4 regions of the Rouxiella sp. T17 genome follow, and region 1 is predicted to be linked to each of the others. Evidence: predicted binding sites of a transcription regulator. Region 1 holds the regulator's gene; each other region holds the start of a gene.
The links. The regulator Fur, encoded in region 1, represses iron uptake genes when iron is present. The targets are predictions, from matches to a motif close to ATAATAATGAGAACNACTATCAA.

Region 1 (5,305 bases):
AAAATCGCGCCAAGGTCGGCGGTATCATGCTGGCGGCGGCCTTTGCCTCCTTCTTTACCGGCATCACCGAACCGCTGGAATTCTCCTTCATGTTCGTTGCACCGGTGCTTTATGTGATCCACGCGTTGCTGACCGGCGTATCAGTATTTATCGCCGCCAGCATGCACTGGATTGCCGGCTTCGGTTTCAGCGCGGGTCTGGTGGATATGGTGCTGTCAACGCGTAACCCGCTGGCAACACACTGGTACATGCTGATTCCACAGGGCATCGTCTTCTTCTTCATCTATTACGTAGTGTTCCGTTTCACTATCAAGAAATTCAACCTGTTAACCCCGGGTCGCGAGCTGGCCGTTGCCGGTGATGAAAGCGACGGTTACGACGTTAATGTCGAACGCAAGGGCGGTAACAAGGCGGATGAAACGGCGGCGCTGGCACGTCAATATATTGGCGCGATTGGTGGCTCGGAAAACCTGACCGGCATCGACGCCTGTATCACCCGTCTGCGTCTGAACGTGAAAGATTCGTCGCTGGTCAACGATGCGCTGGCAAAACGTCTGGGCGCGTCGGGCGTGATTCGTCTTAACAAGCAGAGCGTGCAGGTTATCGTCGGAACGCGTGCCGAAATCATTGCCGGTGCAATGCGCAACGTGCTGACCGGCGGCGCCGTTGCGGCCTCCGCGATGCCCGCTGCCTCTGCGCCAGCTTATGAAGCGAAGCCACAGGCCGTGCCGAACACGCCGAAAACCGTGCTCGAAACGCTGATTTCGCCGATCACCGGTGACGTAGTCGCGCTGGATCAGGTTCCTGACGAAGCTTTCGCCAGCGGCGCGGTAGGTGAAGGTCTGGCTATTCGTCCGACCGGCAAAACCGTGGTCTCTCCGGCCAATGGCGTGGTGGTTAAAATCTTTAACACCAATCACGCATTCTGTCTGGAAACCGACGCCGGTGCCGAAGTGGTGGTTCACATCGGTTTGGATACTGTCGCGCTTAACGGTCAGGGCTTTACCCGACTGGTTGAAGAGGGCGCAACGGTACGCGCAGGCGAACCTGTGCTCGAGCTGGATCTGAACTATCTGAACGCCAACGCGCGCTCAATGATTAGCCCGGTTGTCGTGAGCAACATGGAAGATTTCTCCGGATTGGCGCTGGTGGCCGGTGAGAAGGTCGTCGCGGGCGAAACGCGTCTGTTCGAGATCCAGTCGAAATAATCTTTTATTCGCTATTTAATTCGCCATAAGTAGAACGGGAAGAGCGCAATCTCTTCCCGTTTTTTATTATAAAATTCAAAATTGCCACTTAAGGGTTGTGTCGAAGCGAAGCTTGTATGAACATATGCGGTTAGTCTTTCGAGCTTTCGTTCGCGTAGAGGAATTGAACAATGAGTGAGGCTGAAGCCCGCCCAACAAATTTTATCCGTCAGATTATCGATGAAGATCTGGCATCCGGAAAACACGCGTCTGTAGTGACCCGTTTTCCCCCTGAGCCAAATGGTTATTTGCACATTGGCCACGCAAAATCGATCTGCCTGAACTTTGGCATCGCACAAGACTATCAGGGCCAATGCAACCTGCGCTTTGACGACACCAACCCGGTTAAAGAAGACATCGAGTTTGTCGAGTCGATCAAGAAAGACGTGCAGTGGCTCGGCTTCGAATGGAGCGGAAAGGTTCATTACTCTTCCGATTACTTCGACCAGCTGCATCACTACGCGGTTGAACTGATCCAGAAAGGCCTGGCCTATGTCGACGAACTGTCGCCGGATCAAATCCGCGAATACCGTGGCAACCTGACCGCGCCGGGTAAAAACAGCCCGTTCCGCGACCGTACGGTTGAAGAGAACCTCGCGCTGTTCGAGAAAATGCGTAACGGCGAATTTGCCGAAGGCACCGCTTGCCTGCGCGCCAAAATCGACATGGCATCGCCGTTCTTCGTGATGCGTGACCCGGTGCTGTATCGCATCAAGTTCGCCGATCACCACCAGACCGGCACCAAGTGGTGCATCTATCCGATGTACGATTTCACCCACTGCATTTCCGATGCGCTGGAAGGGATCACCCACTCGCTGTGTACGCTGGAGTTCCAGGACAACCGCCGTCTGTATGACTGGGTATTGGATAACATCACCATTCCTTGTCATCCGCGTCAGTACGAATTCTCTCGTCTGAATCTCGAATACGCCATCATGTCCAAGCGCAAGCTGAACCTGCTGGTGACCGAGAATATCGTTGAAGGCTGGGATGACCCGCGCATGCCAACGGTTTCAGGCCTGCGTCGTCGTGGTTACACCGCCGGTTCCATCCGCGAGTTCTGCCGTCGTATCGGCGTGACCAAGCAGGATAACAACGTTGAAATGGCGGCGCTGGAATCTTGTATCCGTGACGATCTCAACGAGAACGCTCCGCGCGCGATGGCCGTGATTAACCCGGTAAAAGTCGTTATCGAAAACTTTGCTGGCGACGCCGTGCAGTGGGTGTCGATGCCGAACCATCCGAGCAAGCCGGAAATGGGGACGCGCGACGTGCCGTTTACCGCCGAAATCTTTATTGATCAGGCCGATTTCCGCGAAGAAGCCAACAAGCAGTACAAGCGTTTGGTGCTGGGCAAAGAAGTTCGCCTGCGTAACGCGTACGTAATCAAGGCTGAGCGCATCGAAAAAGACGCAGAAGGCAATGTTACTACCATCTTCTGTAGCTATGACGTTGATACGCTAAGCAAAGATCCTGCCGATGGCCGCAAGGTAAAAGGCGTGATCCACTGGGTTTCTGCGACAGAAGGCAAGCCAGCCGAATTCCGCCTGTACGATCGTCTGTTCAGCGTGGCAAATCCGGCGCAGGCCGAAGACTTCCTAACCACCATCAACCCAGAGTCGCTGGTAATTGCCCAAGGCTTCGTTGAACCAAGCCTGGCTTCAGCCGAAATTGGTGTGAGCCTGCAGTTCGAGCGCGAAGGTTATTTCTGCGCCGACAGCACTTACTCCAGCGCCGAGCATTTGGTGTTTAACCGCACCGTTGGCCTGCGTGATAACTGGGAAAGCAAGCCCGCGGTGTAATGCCTGTTGGTGATTTACCCAATGAAAAATGCAGCCTTTGCGGGCTGCATTTTTTTTGGCTATCGCGAAGCAAAAGTTTGCCGTTATGAAGGAGAGGACAGATCGCAGGCAAAAAAAAACCGCTTTTCAGCGGTCATTTTGTATTCATAAGCCGTTATTCTTCATAACCGCTCTGGCGCCGGCTATTAGCCTTTGCCGTGCACAGAATCATCTTCCAGACAGTTGCCGTCTTCGCAGTGACCGTAAAGATAAAGGCTGTGGTTGGTTAATTTAATGCCGTGGCGTTTGGCAATCTCACGCTGACGTGCTTCGATATATTCGTCGCGGAATTCAATAACACGACCGCAATCGAGGCAGATAAGGTGGTCATGGTGATGCTGTTGGGTCAGTTCAAATACTGACTTGCCGCCTTCAAAGTTGTGGCGGGTAACAATGCCGGCATCGTCAAACTGGTTAAGCACGCGGTAAACCGTGGCCAGACCAATCTCTTCGCCCATGTCGATAAGTTCTTTGTACAAATCTTCCGCGCTGACGTGGTGACCTGCCGGGGCTTGCAACACTTCCAGGATTTTAAGACGCGGAAGCGTGACTTTTAAGCCGGCTTTCTTCAGTGCGGTGTTGTTGTCAGTCATGCGGATTTAGTCCTGTCACTATGCTAATCACGTTAATGAAAACGGTGGGCTGTTAATAACCATCATTCTGATCCAAAGGTTTTAAGCAGACCCGAAGGTATAAAGCAAGACCAAAGGTTTTAAACCCAATGCGGGCAGAACGATAAAACAGATACAGTTAGTGTACCTTGATCGGGCTGAAATTTACAATTTTGAAGCTCTTAAATTGTTAATTTCAGTGATAGTTTGGCCCTTTAACGAATAACCTCAACGTTTCAGGGCCTTAGCCTTTGTGTGGGATTAACCGATAATCTCGGCAAGGCTTAATTCTTCGGAAATTTGCTTAACCCAGGCGTCAACGCGTTCGTTGGTCAGCTCGGGTTGACGGTCTTCGTCGATAGCCAAACCGATGAAATGGGTCTCATCCGCCATGCCTTTCGACGCTTCGTAGCCGTAACCTTCGGTTGACCAGTGACCGACGATCACCGCGCCGCGAGGTTCGATGATGTCACGCACGGTGCCCATCGCGTCACAGAAGTATTCCGCGTAGTCTTCCTGATCGCCACAGCCGAATACGGCTACCAGCTTACCTTCGAAATCTATCTCTTCCAGCGTCGGGAAAAAGTCGTCCCAGTCACACTGTGCTTCACCGTAGTACCAAGTTGGGATGCCGAGCAGCAAAATATCGTATTTTTCCAGATCTTCTTTACTGCTTTTGGCGATGTCCTGAATGTCAGCCACATCTTTACCCAACTGCTTCTGGATCATTTTTGCGATGTTTTCGGTGTTTCCGGTGTCGGAACCAAAGAAGATACCTACAACTGCCATAAGCTTATCTAACCTCTTGTTCTTTAATGGACTCGGTGAGTCAATGTGTTCGTTTGCAGCGTGAATCAACGACGCCTGGAATTTATTACCTAAAAATCATAGCCCAATAGTTTATAGGGCAACGCGCTAAAGCGTTATCGCCTTTGTGTGTTCCGTTACGCGTTTTTTAATTAGGAGAGCAGTCAAAAGGCAATGTCGAGATTTTTTCGGGCGGACAGCTTTACCTTTCAGGTAACTAACCCAACCGGTAAGCAACAGAAAGAGAGCAACGGCGGGTAATCACGAGCATTACCCGCCCGAATCAGTCGTGCGAAGACGCGCTTTCCTGATTGTTCAGATGAGATAGCAACATCTGTTCAATCAGCTCGCTACGGCTGATATTTTGCTGTTCCGCCAGCTTGTTAAGCGCATCGACAGCTTCGGCATTGATTTTCAGCTCTACGCGACGCAAACCGTTGTTTTTGTCACGGCGAAGCTGATTACGCTTGTTAATCCGAAGCTGTTCATCGCGAGATAGCGGATTTGTTTTTGGACGTCCCGGACGGCGATCGTCTGCGAACAGATCAAGCGTCGTACGATCCAGTTGTTCTTTTGCCATAGGTAGCGGTACAACTAGGGAAGTTACATCGGAAACGGCGCAAGCCCTTTCAGATGAGATGGTTACACATTTCGGGTTAACAAACCCTAACCCAATTTACCTCCAACGCCTGAGAAAAACGGCCTCGGCGCAGGGGCAAAATTACAGCGCGCAATCATACCCTAGCGTATATCCCTCCACAACGCCTAACTACCTTGAATATTAGCTAAGTTATTAGGA
Region 2 (5,305 bases), on a different contig from region 1:
AGCGCGACAGGTTGCCCTGCCGCAGCGGGAAAGATACGGATAATTCGCGGAAGTTTGTTGTTATTTTTTGTTAACGCCAGACTGTCAGTAAGCGGTATCGACTCACGTCTGGAATTAAAGATTTTCGCTCAGAATTTCTCTAATCTTGGCATTATCCAGCAGGTTGTTCAGGCCGAACACGGTGCGTTTACCGTCGTCCAGGCTGGCAATGATTTCATTGGAGCCGATATAAATGTCCGCCGGTTCAGACTTGGCCGAGCTTAAATCGGTATGGCTGACTTCCGCTTCCTTGCCTAACTCTTTAATGATTTTCTTGACGTTCATTTCAACAATAAAGCTGCTGCCTAAACCATTACCGCAAACAATCAGGATCTTTTTCATATTCCGCACACCTTTTTTTAGAACAGTGAATTAGCTATATCAATGAATTATCTCTATCGATAACTCAGTATTTCTGGATAACTCAGTATTTCTGGATAAGTGTATTGAGCGCCGGATAGGTATCGGCCTTAATCAACGCTTCAAAGTCGTTTTCGTCACTAAACAGTTCGGCCAGATGTGAAATCATTTCCAGATGCTCTTCACCGTTGATGGCGCAGAGCATGACGATGACAAATACCGGATCATTCTCTTCCGACTCGAAATGTACGCCCTGTTTAACGTGCAGCAGCGATAATGCGGGGGTAATTACGCCCTCTTCCGGCCGCGCGTGAGGCATTGCCAGACCCGGCGCAATCACGTAATACGGGCCAAGCTTTTCGTGGGAAGCAAAAATCGCCTCGATATAATCAGGCGTGATAGCGCCCGCGTCGAGAAGCGGAGCCGCAGAGAGGCGCACGGCGGCGCGCCAGTCTTCGACCTGCTCGACGATATTGATTCTGTCGGCTGTTAGCCATTTGGCGAGCATGAGAACCTCACTGAATGAAAGTTTTCAGGAGTATAAGGAAGCGACAGCGCCGATTCTGTGACCAAAATCGCAATTACTGTTAGCGCTAACACATAAAATGATAACGCCATGTTAACGCTAACAATTGGGCTATCACTGGATTATTGTTTGCAGCACGCGTAAAAAGAGACGTTAAATCAGGCTGGGTTCTGCCAAGGCTAGCGGCAGAAGAGCAAAAAAATAGATAAGTCATAAAGGCGAAACAGCAATGAAGGCAAAGCAGCGGCGGAACTCGGGAAAAAGCACTTTAGCGGATGTGGCGAGGCTGACAGGCGTCAGCACCATGACCGTGTCGCGCGTACTGCGCGAGCCCGAAAAAGTCTCGCCGCAGGTGAGAGAGAAGATTGAGGCCGCGATTAGCGAGCTGGGTTACGTGCCAAATTTGGCCGCCAGCAATCTCGCCTCTTCCACTTCACGGCTGATCACCACTTTAGTGCCTTCCATTACCACGCCCGGCTGCGCGCAGTTTTCCGAGGCCTTGCACAAGATTTTGAAACCCAAGGGTTATAACGTGATCATGGCGGAGGATCACTACGCCGCTGCCGACCAGTCCAAGCTGGTCGAGATGATGCTTTCTTACAATCCTGCCGCGATGGTGATGTACGATTTTGATTGCAACGAAGAGAGCAACAACCTGCTGCTCAAGTCGACGATTCCGGTGATGCAGGTCGGCGGCACGATCGGCGCGCCTATTGGCATGAATATCGGCGCCAACTACGGTTTAGCCATCAAGCAGTTGATCAATGCGCTGGCGCTGAAGGGTTATCACAATATTGCCCTGCTGTGCGCCGCCCACGAGCATCACATTGTGCAGCAAATTCTCAGTGGTTGGCATTCGTCGATGCTGTCGCTGAATCACTCTCCTCATCGCGTGGTGAGTTCGTCTTTACCGCCGACGGTTGAAACCGGAAAAAGCCTGCTGCCCGATATTTTGCTCACCTGGCCCGAACTCGACTTGCTGATTTGTACTTCCGATCAGCTGGCGAGCGGCGCGCTTTTGGCCTGTCATCGCAAGGGAATTTCCGTCCCCGCGCAGCTGGCAATTGCCGCGCTCGGCGACAGCGATATTGCACAGCTTTGTTCGCCTGCGCTGACCACCATCGATATTCCTTATCAACAGATGGGCGCGCTGACCGGTAAACATTTGCTGGCCGCGCTCGAAGGCGATGAGGTTGAAGAAAGCGTGACACTTCCGACTCAACTCATTATGCGCGGCAGTACGGCGATAAATTAATTACCTCTCTATTATCTAATAGGAGGCGCGGCCTCCAAGAGGAGTAAATAATTTAATCCATGCATTAATTTTGAACTATTTTTTCCTTTTTTTACCTGATTAAGATAATTAATAGCTTTTTCTTCAAGATGTATATTTAGGCATCAATTCTCAAACCTCCTCACCGAATAATTACCTAATCTTTATAAAACCAAAACACTTCTCTCATTTTATCTCCATAATCTATTAATTACTTTTTCCCTGCTTAGAACGCAATGAATGGACAAGGTAAACTTGCGCGTCGTTTTATTCATAACACTCTGTTTATAAGGACCTTACACACTTTACACATCTTGAAATATCTATAGACAATGATAATCGTTATCATTATGATTTGCGTTCTTGTTATTTAAATTGTAAATATAAAGGATTGGAACATCATCATGTCTGGGCGTATAAAATATTCCAAAAAGCCACTCGCGCTGTTATTAATCAGTATCATGAGTGGCAGCGCTTATTCAGCTACCTCTGCACTTTCTTCAGACGCTGTATCTAAAAAAGAGAGTGACCCTGTTAATTCAAAAACACCTGTTGATGAGAATAAAAAAGACGATGGCGGCGACGTCATGGTTATTAAGGCCGAAGAGGCGCTTAAACAACAGCCGGGCGTTTCTATCATTACCAAAAAAGATATTGAAAACGATCCGCCGGTTAACGATCTCTCCGATATTATCCGCAAAATGCCGGGCGTAAACCTAACCGGTAACAGTGCCAACGGCGCGCGCGGCAATAACCGTCAAATCGACATTCGCGGCATGGGACCTGAAAATACGCTGATTCTGGTCGACGGAAATCCGGTGACTTCACGCAATGCCGTGCGCTACAGCCGCACCGGCGAACGCGACACCCGCGGCGACACCAACTGGGTGCCGGTAGAAATGGTCGATCACATCGACGTGCTGCGCGGTCCGGCGGCGGCGCGCTACGGCTCGGGCGCGATGGGCGGCGTGGTTAACATCATCACCAAACGTCCAACCAATGAGTGGCACGGCTCGCTTTCTGCCTACACCAATCAGCCTGAAAACAGCAAAGAAGGTGACACCAAGCGCACCAACTTTAGCCTGAGCGGCCCGTTAATCGACGACGTGCTGACCATGCGTTTGTACGGCAATATCAATAAAACCGACGCCGACGCCTACGATATCAACAGTTCCGAAAACGGCTCCTATGCGGCAGGCCGTGAAGGCGTGCGCAACCGCGATATCAACGCGGCGTTCGAATGGAAGATAAACCAGCAGCAATACCTCGACTTTTCCTACGGTTACAGCCGTCAGGGCAATATTTACGCGGGCGACACGCAGTACAGCAACAGCAACGTCAGCACGCTGGTGCCGACGCTTTATGGTGCCGAAACCAACCGCATGTATCGCCAAACTTACAATGTGACCCACAACGGCATCTGGGATTGGGGCCAAACCAAGCTAAGTCTGAACTACGAAAAGACCAACAACACCCGCTTGAGCGAAGGGTCGACCGGCAAAGTTGAAGGGATGATCAACAGCACCGACTACAGCACCAGCCGTTACGAAAACTATAAAGCCAGCGGCGAAGCGACCGTGCCGCTCTACTCTTCCCTGTTCGATCAGACCTTAACCGTCGGCACCGAATGGGAAGAAGAGAAGCTGAACGATCCGGCCTCGATGCAGGCCACCAGCGCCAATGGCATTGAAATCGATGGCGTTTCTGGCAATGCGTCAGATCGTAGCGCCCGTAACAGCCAGCGCATCAGCTCTCTATATCTCGAAGATAATATGGACGTGCTGCGCGGCACCACGGTGATTCCGGGCGTGCGTCTCGACTATCAGAGCCGCTTTGGTGCTAACTGGAGTCCAAGCCTGAACGCCTCGCAGCAGCTGGGTGATTACTTCAAACTGAAAGCCGGTATCGCGCGGGTATTTAAAGCGCCAAACCTCTATCAGTCGAGCGAAGGTTATCTGTTGGCGAGCAGCGGCAACGGCTGCGCCATCGGCTCCACCGGCGGTTGCTACCTGTTGGGCAATAAAAACCTGAATCCTGAAGTCAGCGTAAACAAAGAGATTGGTTTGCAGTTCGACAACAAAGGGTACAGCGCGGGCGTGACTTACTTCCGTAACGACTACTCCAACAAGATTGTTTCCGGCACCACCAACGTAGGCAGCACCTCGAACGGCTACGCGGTTTATCGTTGGGAAAACGGCGGTAAGGCGCTGGTTGAAGGACTGGAAGGTAACCTGACGGTGCCATTGGTTGAAGACAAACTTAACTGGCGCACCAATGCGACCTACATGTTTGTTTCTAAATACAAAGAAACGGGTAATCCGCTGTCGATTATTCCGAAATACACCATCAACACCATGCTGGACTGGCAGGTCACCGACAAGCTGTCGGCCAATGCTAACTGGACCCTTTACGGTCGCCAGAAACCGCGTACTGCCGGTGAAATCCGCAAGGAAGCTAGCGGTCTCGACGAGTCTGAAATCGGGGCTTACGCGCTGGTCGGCATCGGCGGCAACTATCAGCTGACTAAAGATTTGCGCCTGAACGTGGGTATCAGCAACCTGTTCGACAAGCAGATTTATCGCTCGGCGGAAGGTGCCGTTACCTATAACCAACCGGGCCGCGCCTATTACACCGGCGTGACCGCAACCTTCTAATCTGTTGATTGTTGTTCGACATAAAGTTGTTGTTTTAGATCAAGATCGTAGTTTGAATTAAACAGCCCTAGGGCGATCGTGTAAACGGTCGCCCTTTTTACGTTTTATCCCCTATCACCTGCTTCATCCCCTCAATATTTGTGTCGCCGCTCTCAGTTTCATCACTTCCTTTACACAAAATTAAAACACTGTTTTATAAATTTAGAGTTTGGGCGGGCTGCTCTTTGTAATTTTGCCACTTTGCGCCGCAGGGTTGCCAAATCACGAAGGTTAATCCCGCCGTCTGGCCTTAAGTTCATTGCTAATCCGTCTGAGTTGTCCGGAAACCGTTGTTATTTGCCACCTGTCACGTTCAGGGAGTTTTAAACATGACCTCTCGCAAGATTGGATTAGCCAACTACCTCGCCTATGGCGCGGGCGATTTTCTCGGCGCAGGCACCACCGCGCTGACCG
Region 3 (5,305 bases), on a different contig from region 1:
GATGCGCACGGAATCCAGACCGTAATCGATCAGGTTGTCGTCGTCCTGCAAATCGTCGGCGTCTTCTTCATCGAGCAGCGGCAAAATCTCATTGCGCAGCTGTTCTTTGCTGGCGTAACCCGGCTTGTCTTGCGCACCGGTTAAATCGTTTTGCGCGCCGGTCAGATCGGCCGTCATCACCACGCGACCACAGCGACCCGCCGTGTAACGCAGCGCCATCAGGTGTTCGTCACGCGAGAAGTCAGCCAGACCATCGGCCACCATAAACGGCTGGATGTTACGCATAAAGCCGTCGATCGCGGTCGTCAGGCAGCCAATGTGTGCGTACACGCCGCAGATAATCAGCTGGTCGCGGCCCGTTTCTTGCAAAATCTCCTGCAACGGCGAGCGATGGAAGGCGCTGTAACGCCATTTCACCAGCACCTGATCCTCTTCGTCCGGCGCTAATTCTGCGACCACGGCCTGCTGCTCAGGGTGCTTGTTCAGGCCCGGTCCCCACATGTCGTTAAGCAGCGCGCGGTCTTCATCACTCTGATTATTCGGCTGCGCGGTGTAAAACACGGGAATGCCATTCGCCTTGCAGTAGCGACGCAGCGCGGCGATATTCTCGACCACCTGCTTGACCAGCGGGCTATCTTCTCCCCAGAAGTTTAAAAAATATTGCTGCATATCATGAATTAACAGGGCAGCGCGCGAGGGTTCCAGTTCCCACTTCACCTTGTTCGTTGGCAGTTCTGCCACGGTCGGCAAGGCGTAGGATTCGAGTTTTGGAATGGCCATCGTTTTATTCTCCAGAGGACTTTGTTGGGGACTGCACGTCAAACGTTTGACGCAAAAGCTTTTTATCTATTTTGCCGACCGGCGTGAGCGGCAGAGTGTCGACGCGCACGAAACGGTCCGGCAGCTTGAACTCGGCAATGCCCTGCTCGCGCAGATGACGACGCAGCGCCACGGCTTTCAGCTCGACGTTCGAGATGATAAAGGCACAGCTTTTCTCGCCCATCAGCTCGTCAGGCATCGAAACCAGCGCCGCGTTGATGATTTCAGGATGGCGCAGCAGCAGGTTTTCAATCTCTTCCGCCGCGATTTTCTCGCCGCCACGGTTTATCTGATCTTTCAAACGTCCTTCGACGCGCACATAGCCCTCTTCGCTCAGAGAAATCAGGTCGCCGGAGCAGTAAAAACCGTTTTCGTCGAAGGCTTCGGCGTTGTGCTCAGGGCTGTTGTAGTAGCCACGGAAGGTGTAAGGGCCGCGCGTCATCAGGCGTCCGACCTCACCGGCTGGCAGCGGATTGCCGTGTTCATCGGCGACCCACAGCTCGTCGTCGGGTGACATCGGGTAACCTTGGGTGCTCAGAATATGCTGCTCGCTGTCGTCCAAACGGGTGTAGTTGACCAGACCTTCGGCCATGCCAAACACCTGCTGCAACTGGCAACCGATCTCGTTTTGGATGCGCGCCGCCAGCGTTTCGCCCAGCTTCGCGCCGCCAACCTGCAACAATTTTAAACTCGCGAGCTGTTTGTTGCTGCCCCACTCTTCAATCGCCTGCAACCAGAGCGTAACGGCCGGTGGCACCAGCGCGGTGACATTAACCTGATGCTTTTCAATCAGCTGGAAGCACGATTGCGCGCTCGGGTCAGCGGCTAAAATCATCTGACCGCCGCCGTAAAACACGCCAAGCGCGCCCGGCGAACTCATCGGATAGTTATGGGCAATCGGCAGCGCGCACAGGTAACGGGTTTCGCTATCAAAACGGCAGACGTCAACACTGACGCGGATACTGTAATAATAGTCGTTGTGAGTACGCGGAATAAGTTTCGGCGTGCCGGTGCTGCCACCCGAAAGCTGGAAGAACGCGACCTGATCGGCTGGCGTCGGCGCGGCGGTAAAGTCGTCCTGCGCTTCGTTAATCAGCGCGGCAAGTGAAAGCTGGCCTTCGGCGGCGTTGCGTAAAACGACGAGGCGCAGTGAAGCGTGCTCGTTCAGGAACCCGTCGAGGAAGCTGTCGTTGCCAATCAGCGGATGATCGCGGTCGGCAATCAGCAGCGCCGGTTTAATCTGGCTGGCGTAGGCGTTCAGCTCGGTGCGCTGATGGCTGAATAGCGCGTTAACCGGCACGACGCCGATTTTCAGCAGCGCGAAGAACACCACGTAGAATTCGTTAACGTTGCCAAGCTGCACGACAGCGGTGTCGCCCGCATTCAAGCCACGGCGACGCAGCGCGCCCGCCAGCTGATTTGACTGCTCGTTAAGCTGGCGATAGGTCAGGCTGCCGGCGGCGTCAATCATCGCCACGCTGTCGTTATTAGCTTGGCGAGTCAGAATGTCGGTCAGCGGCTGGTCTATCCAGTAGCCGCGCTCGCGGTATTTTTTGGCGAAATCTTCCGGCCAGGGGGTAAAAGCAATGCTCATTGTTCTTATCTCTGCTTAGTCTTTTTTAAAACCGTCTGTTCTAAAACCGTTTTGCTGAATCTAGCTTTTTTCTAAACCGGCTGTTTTTCTCAATCGATCGTTTGCTAAACCGGTTATTTTGCTAAACCAAAAGCGCGCAGCATGGTGGTGAGTTTTACGCCGGTTTCGCGCCATTCGGATTCCGGAGAGGAGTCGGGCACAATTCCTGCGCCGGCAAACAGGCGTACTTGATCGCCTTTGACGGTGCCGCAGCGGATAGTGACCACCCACTCGCCGTTGCCGCGATCGTCACACCAGCCGACGATGCCGCCAAACAGGCCGCGATCGAAAGGCTCGAGCTGGTCGATCAATTCGCGCGCCGCTAAGGTCGGCGAGCCGCACAGCGCGGGCGTCGGGTGCAGCAGGCAGGCCAGCGACAGCGCGTTTTCCTGCGAATCCAGCACTTCGCCGTTAATCGGCGTTGAAAGATGCCACAGCGTTGGCGTGCTCAGCAGCTCGGGCGAGGCCGGAATATCCAGCGAACGGCTACGGCTCGCCAGCACCTGACGCATGCCTTCGGTCACAATATGGTGCTCGTACAAATCTTTACCCGAATCCAGCAGCACGCGGCTCACTTCCCCGTCTTTTTCGGGACAGCTCTCGCGGCGGGCAGAACCAGCCAGCGGATTCGAATAGAACTTATTTCCCTGCTTGCGCAGCAGTAATTCCGGGCTGGCACCAATCAGTGCGCCCTCTTCCAACGGTACGTGGAAATGGTAACCGTTAGGGTTTTGCTCAACGATGCGGCTCATCAGCGCCTGCGGCTCTACCGGCTCGCGCGTGGTTATCTCCAGCAAACGTGACAGCACGGCTTTTTCCAGCTTGCCGTCGTTCATCGCCTGCACGGCATCGCTGACCATCTGCATAAAGGTTGGCTGATCCGGCAACTCCGTCTTGCTGGCAATCTCGGGCAAGGCCCCTTCTTTACCCGTCGCGCCCGCCATCGCCTCATCGCGTTCAAACCATGCGGTCTGCTGCGGAACAAACAGCGCGGAAGGCTGGCGCTTGTCGAAAGGGATCGCGCCACACAGCACGGGATGCTTAATGCCTGCGGCGCGGGCATCGGAAAATGCCGCGGCTACCGCCTGCTGAAACGCGCCGTTAATCTTGTCGCCATCGAAAGCCGATTCGGTCACTTTGGTCAAACAACCCTGCGTGCTCAGGCTTCGATAAGCGGAAGTAAAGAAAAAGCCCGAAGTAGGGGAAAGTTCGGCAGCCGATGCGCCCTGACTGGCAGGTTGGCTTTGGTTAGCGGGCTGGCCTTGATTAGCCTCAAGCTTGCCAGCTAAGTCGCGCTCTTTCATCACAGTATCCATCTGTATACTCCTACGTATATAATGATAACTTTCATGATAATCATTATCATTTGTATTTAATCGCGTTTAAAGTACGTGATGCGTTTCACAGTGTCAATGAGGGAGGTTAAGGTTTGAAAATGATGACATCAGTATTTCGCCCGCTAGCGGCAGTTTTAGGAATTTTCGCGCTGTTCTCGCTAACGGCACACGCGGCGGACGGCTGGCCACGCGAAATTAAAACCTCACGCGGCGTGATTACCCTGAAGCAGCCGCCGCAGCGCATTGTCTCCACCAGCGTGACCGTTACCGGCACGTTGCTGGCCATCAATGCGCCGGTAGTGGCGAGCGGCGCGACCAGTCCGAACACGCGCATCGCCGATGACCAGGGATTTTTCCGTCAATGGGGCGACGTGGCGAAACAGCGCGGCGTGAAACGTTTATATGTTGGCGAACCGAATGCCGAAGCTATCGCGGGTGAAGCGCCCGACCTGATTATTGTGGCCGCGACGGGCGGCGATTCTGCGCTGAAAGTTTACGATCAGCTCTCTGCCGTCGCGCCGGTGATGGTGGTGAATTACGACGACAAGAGCTGGCAGGCGCTGGCGGAAGAGCTGGGCGAAGCCACGGGCAAAGAGGCGGATGCCGCCAAAACCGTCGCCCGTTTTGACGCGCGCGAAAAAGCGGTGAAGCAAAGTATTCACCTGCCGCCACAGCCGGTTTCAGCGCTGGTGTATCGTCCGGACGGTAAAGCCGCCAACTTATGGACGCCCGCGTCGCCACAGGGACAGCTTTTGGAGCAGCTAGGCTTTACGCTGGCGCAGCCTCCGGCCAACGTCGCCAGTGGACAAACGCAGGGAATTCGCAAAGACATCATTCAGTTAGCGGGTGAAAACATGGCGGCGGGCTTGAACGGCAAATCGCTGCTGCTGTTCGCCGGTGATAAAACCGACGCCCAGCGTTTATCCGGCAATGTGTTTTTGAGTCACCTGCCTGCGGTTCAAAACAAGCAGGTGTTTGCCTTGGGCGCGGATACTTTCCGTCTGGATTACTACAGCGCCAGCAATGTACTGACGCAGCTGGAAACCCAGTTTAAAGGTCACTAATCCGTTTTACGGGCGAGTTTTGTCTGACGCATTAGCGGGTTGGAGAGTCTCCGGCCCGCTGTTGTTCACGATGTGAGAAGCTTGATGACTCACCTCGCGCAGCGCACGCAGCGAAAACGCCAGCACAATCCCGATAATCGCCGCACCAAAACCAAAGGTTGCCGAGCTGGCAACCGGCAGCAGAATGGATCCCATCGACCCCAGCAGCAGCGCGCCGAGTGCGTCACCCGTGACGTTTTGCGCGGTCCATAAGCCGTTGACGCGGCCCAGATATTCATCCGGCGTTAGGCGCTGAATCAGCCCGTATTGCAGCAGCGAATTTATTGCGCTCAGATAGCCGAAAATCACCAGACACAGCAGCGCGGTGCTGTACCACGGCATCAGGCTGAACAGGCCGATCGCTACAAACGCGGCAATCGCGGTGGTCAGCATCATCCAGCCTGGACGCGCAA
Region 4 (5,305 bases), on a different contig from region 1:
AACTGTAACCGCGACGCAGCATCAGATTATTATCCGTTTCTTTGGTGCGCGGATTAGCGAGCCGTATATGCGCGTCGAGCGGGATAACTTTGCCGTCGGGATCTTTGCTGTAATCCGGCACGTCGTGCTCTTTACTCATGCCCAGCGGCGCGCCGGTGTCTTTGTGGCGTCCAAAAATAGTCTGCTGCTCTTGTAACGGCGTGCGATCCCAGAATTCTACGCGAAACGGAATAATACGCGCCGCCTGATAGCTGCCGCCGGTAGTCCACGCCGGCTCACCCTGATCGGCCGTGACCCAAATAGCCTTGTCCATCAGGGGCTTATCCTGCGTATCTGGATTAGCAGTACCGTCTTTAAAGCCCAGCAGGTTAATCGGCGTCTCTTTGCCCTGACTGCGCGCGGCGTGGGAAGAGATAAAACCGTCGCGACGCCAGCGTACGGCCAGCAGATCGGGGGTGTGTTTAATGATGTCGCGTAGCGCGTGCAGCGCCGTATCGGCATTATTGGCGCAAATTTGCAGCAGCACGTCGCCGTGACACAGGCTGGCGTCGAGCGAATCATTCGGAAAACGCGGCATCCGCTGGAGCTTGATAGGTTTTTGCGACTGCAAGCCAAAACGATTATCGAATAGCGAATCGCCGACCGACAAAGTGAGGGTCAGATTATCCGGATAGATTTTCGGGCCGAGAATACCGGAATCCATTGGCGGAAATTTAGGATCAACACTGGGTGCCGCGCCGCCGGTGGTAAGGAATTCAAAGCGCGCCGTCAACAAACGAAAGAGTCGTTCAAGATCCGCCTTATTGCCGGCAAGCACATCGAAAGCCACCAGCGACAGCGCTGACTGCTGCGGAGTTAAAATTCCGGCCTGATGTGGTCCATAAAACGGCTGTGCGCTGTAACGCTCATCGGGAGAAACGGTGCCGGGCGTATAGCTTGGTTTCGCACCCGGCGCCTGTGAGGCGTGGGTGGTCGCGCCGCCAAGGGCAAACGCCCCGCCCAACAATCCTGCGCCTTTCAATAGGCGACGGCGGGAAGAAGAAATTTTCGACGTGTTATTCGGGGACGATTCTACTTTTTTACTCATCATTGCCTCAACTCACCCGATGCATCCATCGGGTGAGGCGATCTATCTTTATGTTTAATCAACGCGGTGACCGCTTGTTATGCTCATCGATCATTGCTCATCGGTAGATGGTCATCGCTTAATGTTGATCTTTAATCGAGCCCAAGAACCCCGCGCAGCTTCGCTAAATCTTCAGCCAGCGTAGTAATCGGCCCTTTCATCGCGGTGCGATCGGCATCGCTCAGCTTCTCGTAATTCTCATAACCGTTTTTGGTGCGATATTTATCCAGCAGAGTATCCACGGTTTTGAAGTTGGCGTCGATTTTATCGAGCAGCGGTTTGTCAGCCTTGACCAGCAGCGGACGCAGCAGGTTAACGATTTTCTGCGCGCCGTCGAGGTTAGCACGGAAATCCCACAGATCGGTGCGGCTATAACGGTCTTCTTCGCCGCTGATTTTGCTTGAGGCCACTTCTTCAATCAGGTCCGCCGCGCCGCCCACCACTTTATTAGGTGGGAAAGTCAGGTCGGTGATACGTTTTTGCAGGTCCTGCGTGTCAGTATAAAGCTGCGTTGCCAGCTCGGCGGTGCCTTGAGTGGTTTTATCCGCAAACAGGATTTTTTCAAGACGGTGGAAGCCGGTAAATTTCGGGTCTTCGGCTTTCTTCTCGAAATCATCTTCACGGGCGTCGATGCTGCCGTCAAGGTCAGAGAACAGCTCGGCGATAGGTTCAATGCGCTCATAGTAAACGCGCGTTGACGGATAAAGCTGTTGAGCCAGTTTAAGGTTGCCCTGCTTGATGGCATCGGTAAAGGCTTTGGTATGGGTTACCAGCTCGCCAACCTGCTGAGTGACATAGACTTTATACTCGGCGATAGGGCCAACTAACGCCATCGCGTCTGGCTTGCTGCTCGCGCCTTCGCCTGCCGCCGTGACAATCAGTTTACCTTTTGGATTACTCAACAGGCCGCAGGTCATGTCATATTCGCCCGCTTCAAGATTGGCGGTCATCTTTTGGGTAAAGCCCGGCGCCACGTTTTCACGCTCTTCCACAACCATCACGCCCTTCAGAATCTCCCACTCAAGGCCCTTTTTACTGGCGTTGTGGATAACAAACTGCGTTTTGCCCGCAGGCACGGTCAGCTGCATCGGGTCACACTGTTTGTCGGTCACCGTAATCTTTACTTGTGGCACGTCTGCCGCCATCAAATTGGCGCTGAAAGTCATGGCGGGCAGTGAAAGCAGCGCCAGCTGAAGCGCTTTGCAGCGGAAAAAAACCTTACGATTTAACGCGTTACTTGAAGCGGACATAACGAACTCCCTGACGATTAAGATTTGCTGTTGTAGGTGACTGTGCGCCCATTTTAGCGCTGTGTTTTATGGCCTGCGGACGAGGTTGCGCCTTTGAGCTGTTTTTGGGTCGGTAAGAAAAAGAGAATCAAGGCCGGGATCAGGTAGAGGAAATAGACGATGACTTCGCTGACTGACGGGGCTTGCTGGTAGCCGAACATCCCTTCCAGCAGCGTGCCGAACAGCGAGTCGGTTGACAGCACGTTGCTGAGATCAAACGCCGTCGCCTGTAAGCCGTTCCAGAGTCCGGCCTCGTGGAAGGCGCGAATCGCTCCTGCCGCCAGCCCTGCCGCGACGAATAGAATAAACAGGCTGGTCCACTTGAAGAACTTGGCTAATTGCAGCTTTACTCCGCCGTAATAAATCGCAAAGCCGAGCACGATGGCGGCGACCAGACCTAACACTGCGCCGATGGGCGCTTCAATGCCGACATCCTGCTGGAATGCTGCAAGCAGGAAGAATACGGATTCGAGACCTTCGCGCGCCACGGCAAAAAATACCATCGCCACCAGCGCCCAGCCCTGTCCACGGTTGGAATTTAGCGCCTGGTCGATTGCGCCCTCAAGATGCACCTTGATCGATTTCGAGACCTTGCGCATCCAGAACACCATGTAAGTCAGGATACAGACCGCGACCACCGCGACCAGCCCTTCAAACAGCTCCTGCTCTTTTTGTGGAAACTCGCCGGTGGTTTCGTTAATAGCGATGCCCAGCCCGAGACACAGTGCGGCGGCAACAATCACGCCGCACCACACCGTGCCGAGCCAATGTCCGCGCTGGGTGCGTTTAAGATAGCTGGCGATCAGGGAGACAATCAGGGCGGCTTCGAGCCCTTCGCGGAACATAATCAGAAATGGAACAAACATAGGGATGACTCCAGCGACTTAATTGAAAATCAACGCGTCGACATCGATACCTGAGGCAAATCTGTAAAGTTAGGTAAAAATGAAAACGATTGTGATTATCATTCCATTAGGAATAAAAACAAGAGGCCAGAGTAATAATTTCGTAAATATATTATTTCTATTTTGGGAAAATTTCCGATGATTTCAGGATTTCGAGCGGGTTGCCACTTTTATTGATCCGTTACGGCTTGAAAAATAAGCCTTAACTTCTTTTATCCGTCTCTGCTGCCATTTCCGTTGCCATTAACGCTTTCGCGACATCAACAATCATTGCTCGCAGCCAGCGATGAGCGGGATCGTGGCGATAGCGCACGTGCCACGCCATTTCTACTGGAAACGTGCCGAGATCGACCGGCGCGGGCAAGACCTTAACCCGTTTATCGTTCGCCAAATGACGACAAATTTGTTTCGGCAGCGTGGCGCAGTAATCTGTTACGGCAATCATCTCCGGCACGGCGAGAAAATGCGTCACGGAGATAGCGACCTGTCGTTTAAGATTGCGCTGCTCGAGCGCCTGAAACAGCCCCGCACGCATTCTGCCCGGCGGCAAAACGTTGACGTGCTTGATGCGCTCGTACTGCTCCGAACTCATGCTGTCGCCGATTTCGAGATGATCGGCCCGCACCAGACAGGCCAGCCCTTCGTCCATCAAATGCTGCACCACCAGATTATTCGGCGGGTCCATCACCCTGCCCAGCACCATGTCCGTGGAGCCTGAAATCACGCCCGTTTCGATCAGGTCATTGCCATACGGAATAAAACGAATCCGCACACCGGGCGCAGATTCCCGCAGTCGCGCCACAATCAGCGGCATCAACACAAACTCGACATAACTGTTTGAGGCTAACGTAAACAGCCGCGTGGCCTGTGACGGGTCAAAATCCTGCTGGCCCAAAATTACATCATCGAGATTTGCCAGCGCGTTTCTTATCACCTGAACTAACTCTTCTGCCCTTTGGGTCGGCCTCATGCCGTAACGTTCACGAATAAACAGCGGATCTTGCAGCGTTTCACGCAGTCGGTTTAGCGCATTCGACAACGCCGGTTGCGTCATGCCCAGCCGCTCTGCCGCGCGGGTTACGTTGCGCTCTTCCATCAGGGTCACCAACACGGGCAACAGGTTGAGATCGTATTTCATCGAGTTATTTCCGTTATGAATATCTACGATAAGTTAAATAAATTTCTAGAATATGTCACGACAAGAGATGATGGCGGTGTTCAAAAACATCCCAAAACCTAAATCTCAGTCTAAAAATAAAGGAAAGCGTAATGAAAATTCTGATGGTTCTGACCTCGCACGACAAACTCGGTAACACCGGCAAGAAAACGGGTTTTTGGCTCGAAGAGTTGGCAGCTCCTTATTACGCTTTCAAAGCTGCGGGCGCTGAAATAACGCTGGCTTCGCCGAAGGGCGGCAATCCACCGCTGGACCCGAAAAGCAACGAGCCGATGTTCCAGACCGAATTGACCCATCGTTTTGAAGCCGATGAGCAGGCGATGGCGCAGCTGGCAACCACCGTGCCGTTGAGCAGCGTGTCACAGGCCGATTTCGACAGCGTATTTTATCCGGGTGGTCACGGCCCGCTGTGGGACTTGGCAGAAGACAAAGCGTCGATCGCGCTGATTGAAGCCTTTATTCAGGCCCAAAAACCGGTGGCGCTGGTGTGTCATGCTCCGGGCGTCTTGCGCCATGTGAAAGCTGCCGACGGTCAACCGTTAGTGAAAGGCAAGAAAGTCACCGGCTTTACCAATTCGGAAGAAGAAGCAGTACAGCTGACTAACATCGTGCCCTTCCTGGTAGAAGATGAGCTGATCAAACTGGGCGGAAATTACTCGCGCGGCGATGATTGGGCCTCTTACGTGGTGCGCGACGGCCTATTGATTACCGGACAAAACCCAACCTCTTCGGCAGAAACCGCTGAAGTGCTGATTGCAGAGCTGGCGCAGAGATAACGTTTTCGAGAGAAAGCAGTGAGTCTGTAACT

Region 2: a site for Fur is predicted at 2,531-2,553, ahead of SC206_RS12185 (TonB-dependent siderophore receptor). Genes of this name have one in related genera too.
Region 3: a site for Fur is predicted at 3,802-3,824, ahead of fepB (Fe2+-enterobactin ABC transporter substrate-binding protein). Genes of this name have one in related genera too.
Region 4: a site for Fur is predicted at 3,361-3,383, ahead of efeU (iron uptake transporter permease EfeU). Genes of this name have one in related genera too.

Annotation. Positions count from the first base shown of each region.
Region 1 covers NZ_JAWUEA010000035.1:314,738-320,042, forward strand. Annotated here, with positions in the region: gene nagE (N-acetylglucosamine-specific PTS transporter subunit IIBC) at 1-1,208, shown strand, start outside; gene glnS (glutamine--tRNA ligase) at 1,379-3,049, shown strand; gene fur (ferric iron uptake transcriptional regulator) at 3,235-3,681, opposite strand; gene fldA (flavodoxin FldA) at 3,961-4,488, opposite strand; gene ybfE (LexA regulated protein) at 4,790-5,086, opposite strand.
Region 2 covers NZ_JAWUEA010000032.1:106,223-111,527, reverse strand. Annotated here, with positions in the region: gene SC206_RS12200 (PTS sugar transporter subunit IIB) at 115-381, opposite strand; gene SC206_RS12195 (PTS sugar transporter subunit IIA) at 464-907, opposite strand; gene SC206_RS12190 (LacI family DNA-binding transcriptional regulator) at 1,155-2,180, shown strand; gene SC206_RS12185 (TonB-dependent siderophore receptor) at 2,603-4,852, shown strand; gene SC206_RS12180 (MFS transporter) at 5,221-5,305, shown strand, end outside.
Region 3 covers NZ_JAWUEA010000003.1:14,082-19,386, reverse strand. Annotated here, with positions in the region: gene SC206_RS00390 (isochorismatase family protein) at 1-780, opposite strand, end outside; gene SC206_RS00385 ((2,3-dihydroxybenzoyl)adenylate synthase) at 785-2,413, opposite strand; gene SC206_RS00380 (isochorismate synthase) at 2,527-3,756, opposite strand; gene fepB (Fe2+-enterobactin ABC transporter substrate-binding protein) at 3,888-4,853, shown strand; gene entS (enterobactin transporter EntS) at 4,860-5,305, opposite strand, start outside.
Region 4 covers NZ_JAWUEA010000029.1:6,200-11,504, reverse strand. Annotated here, with positions in the region: gene efeB (iron uptake transporter deferrochelatase/peroxidase subunit) at 1-1,090, opposite strand, end outside; gene efeO (iron uptake system protein EfeO) at 1,219-2,376, opposite strand; gene efeU (iron uptake transporter permease EfeU) at 2,430-3,281, opposite strand; gene SC206_RS10330 (LysR substrate-binding domain-containing protein) at 3,523-4,458, opposite strand; gene SC206_RS10325 (type 1 glutamine amidotransferase domain-containing protein) at 4,590-5,273, shown strand.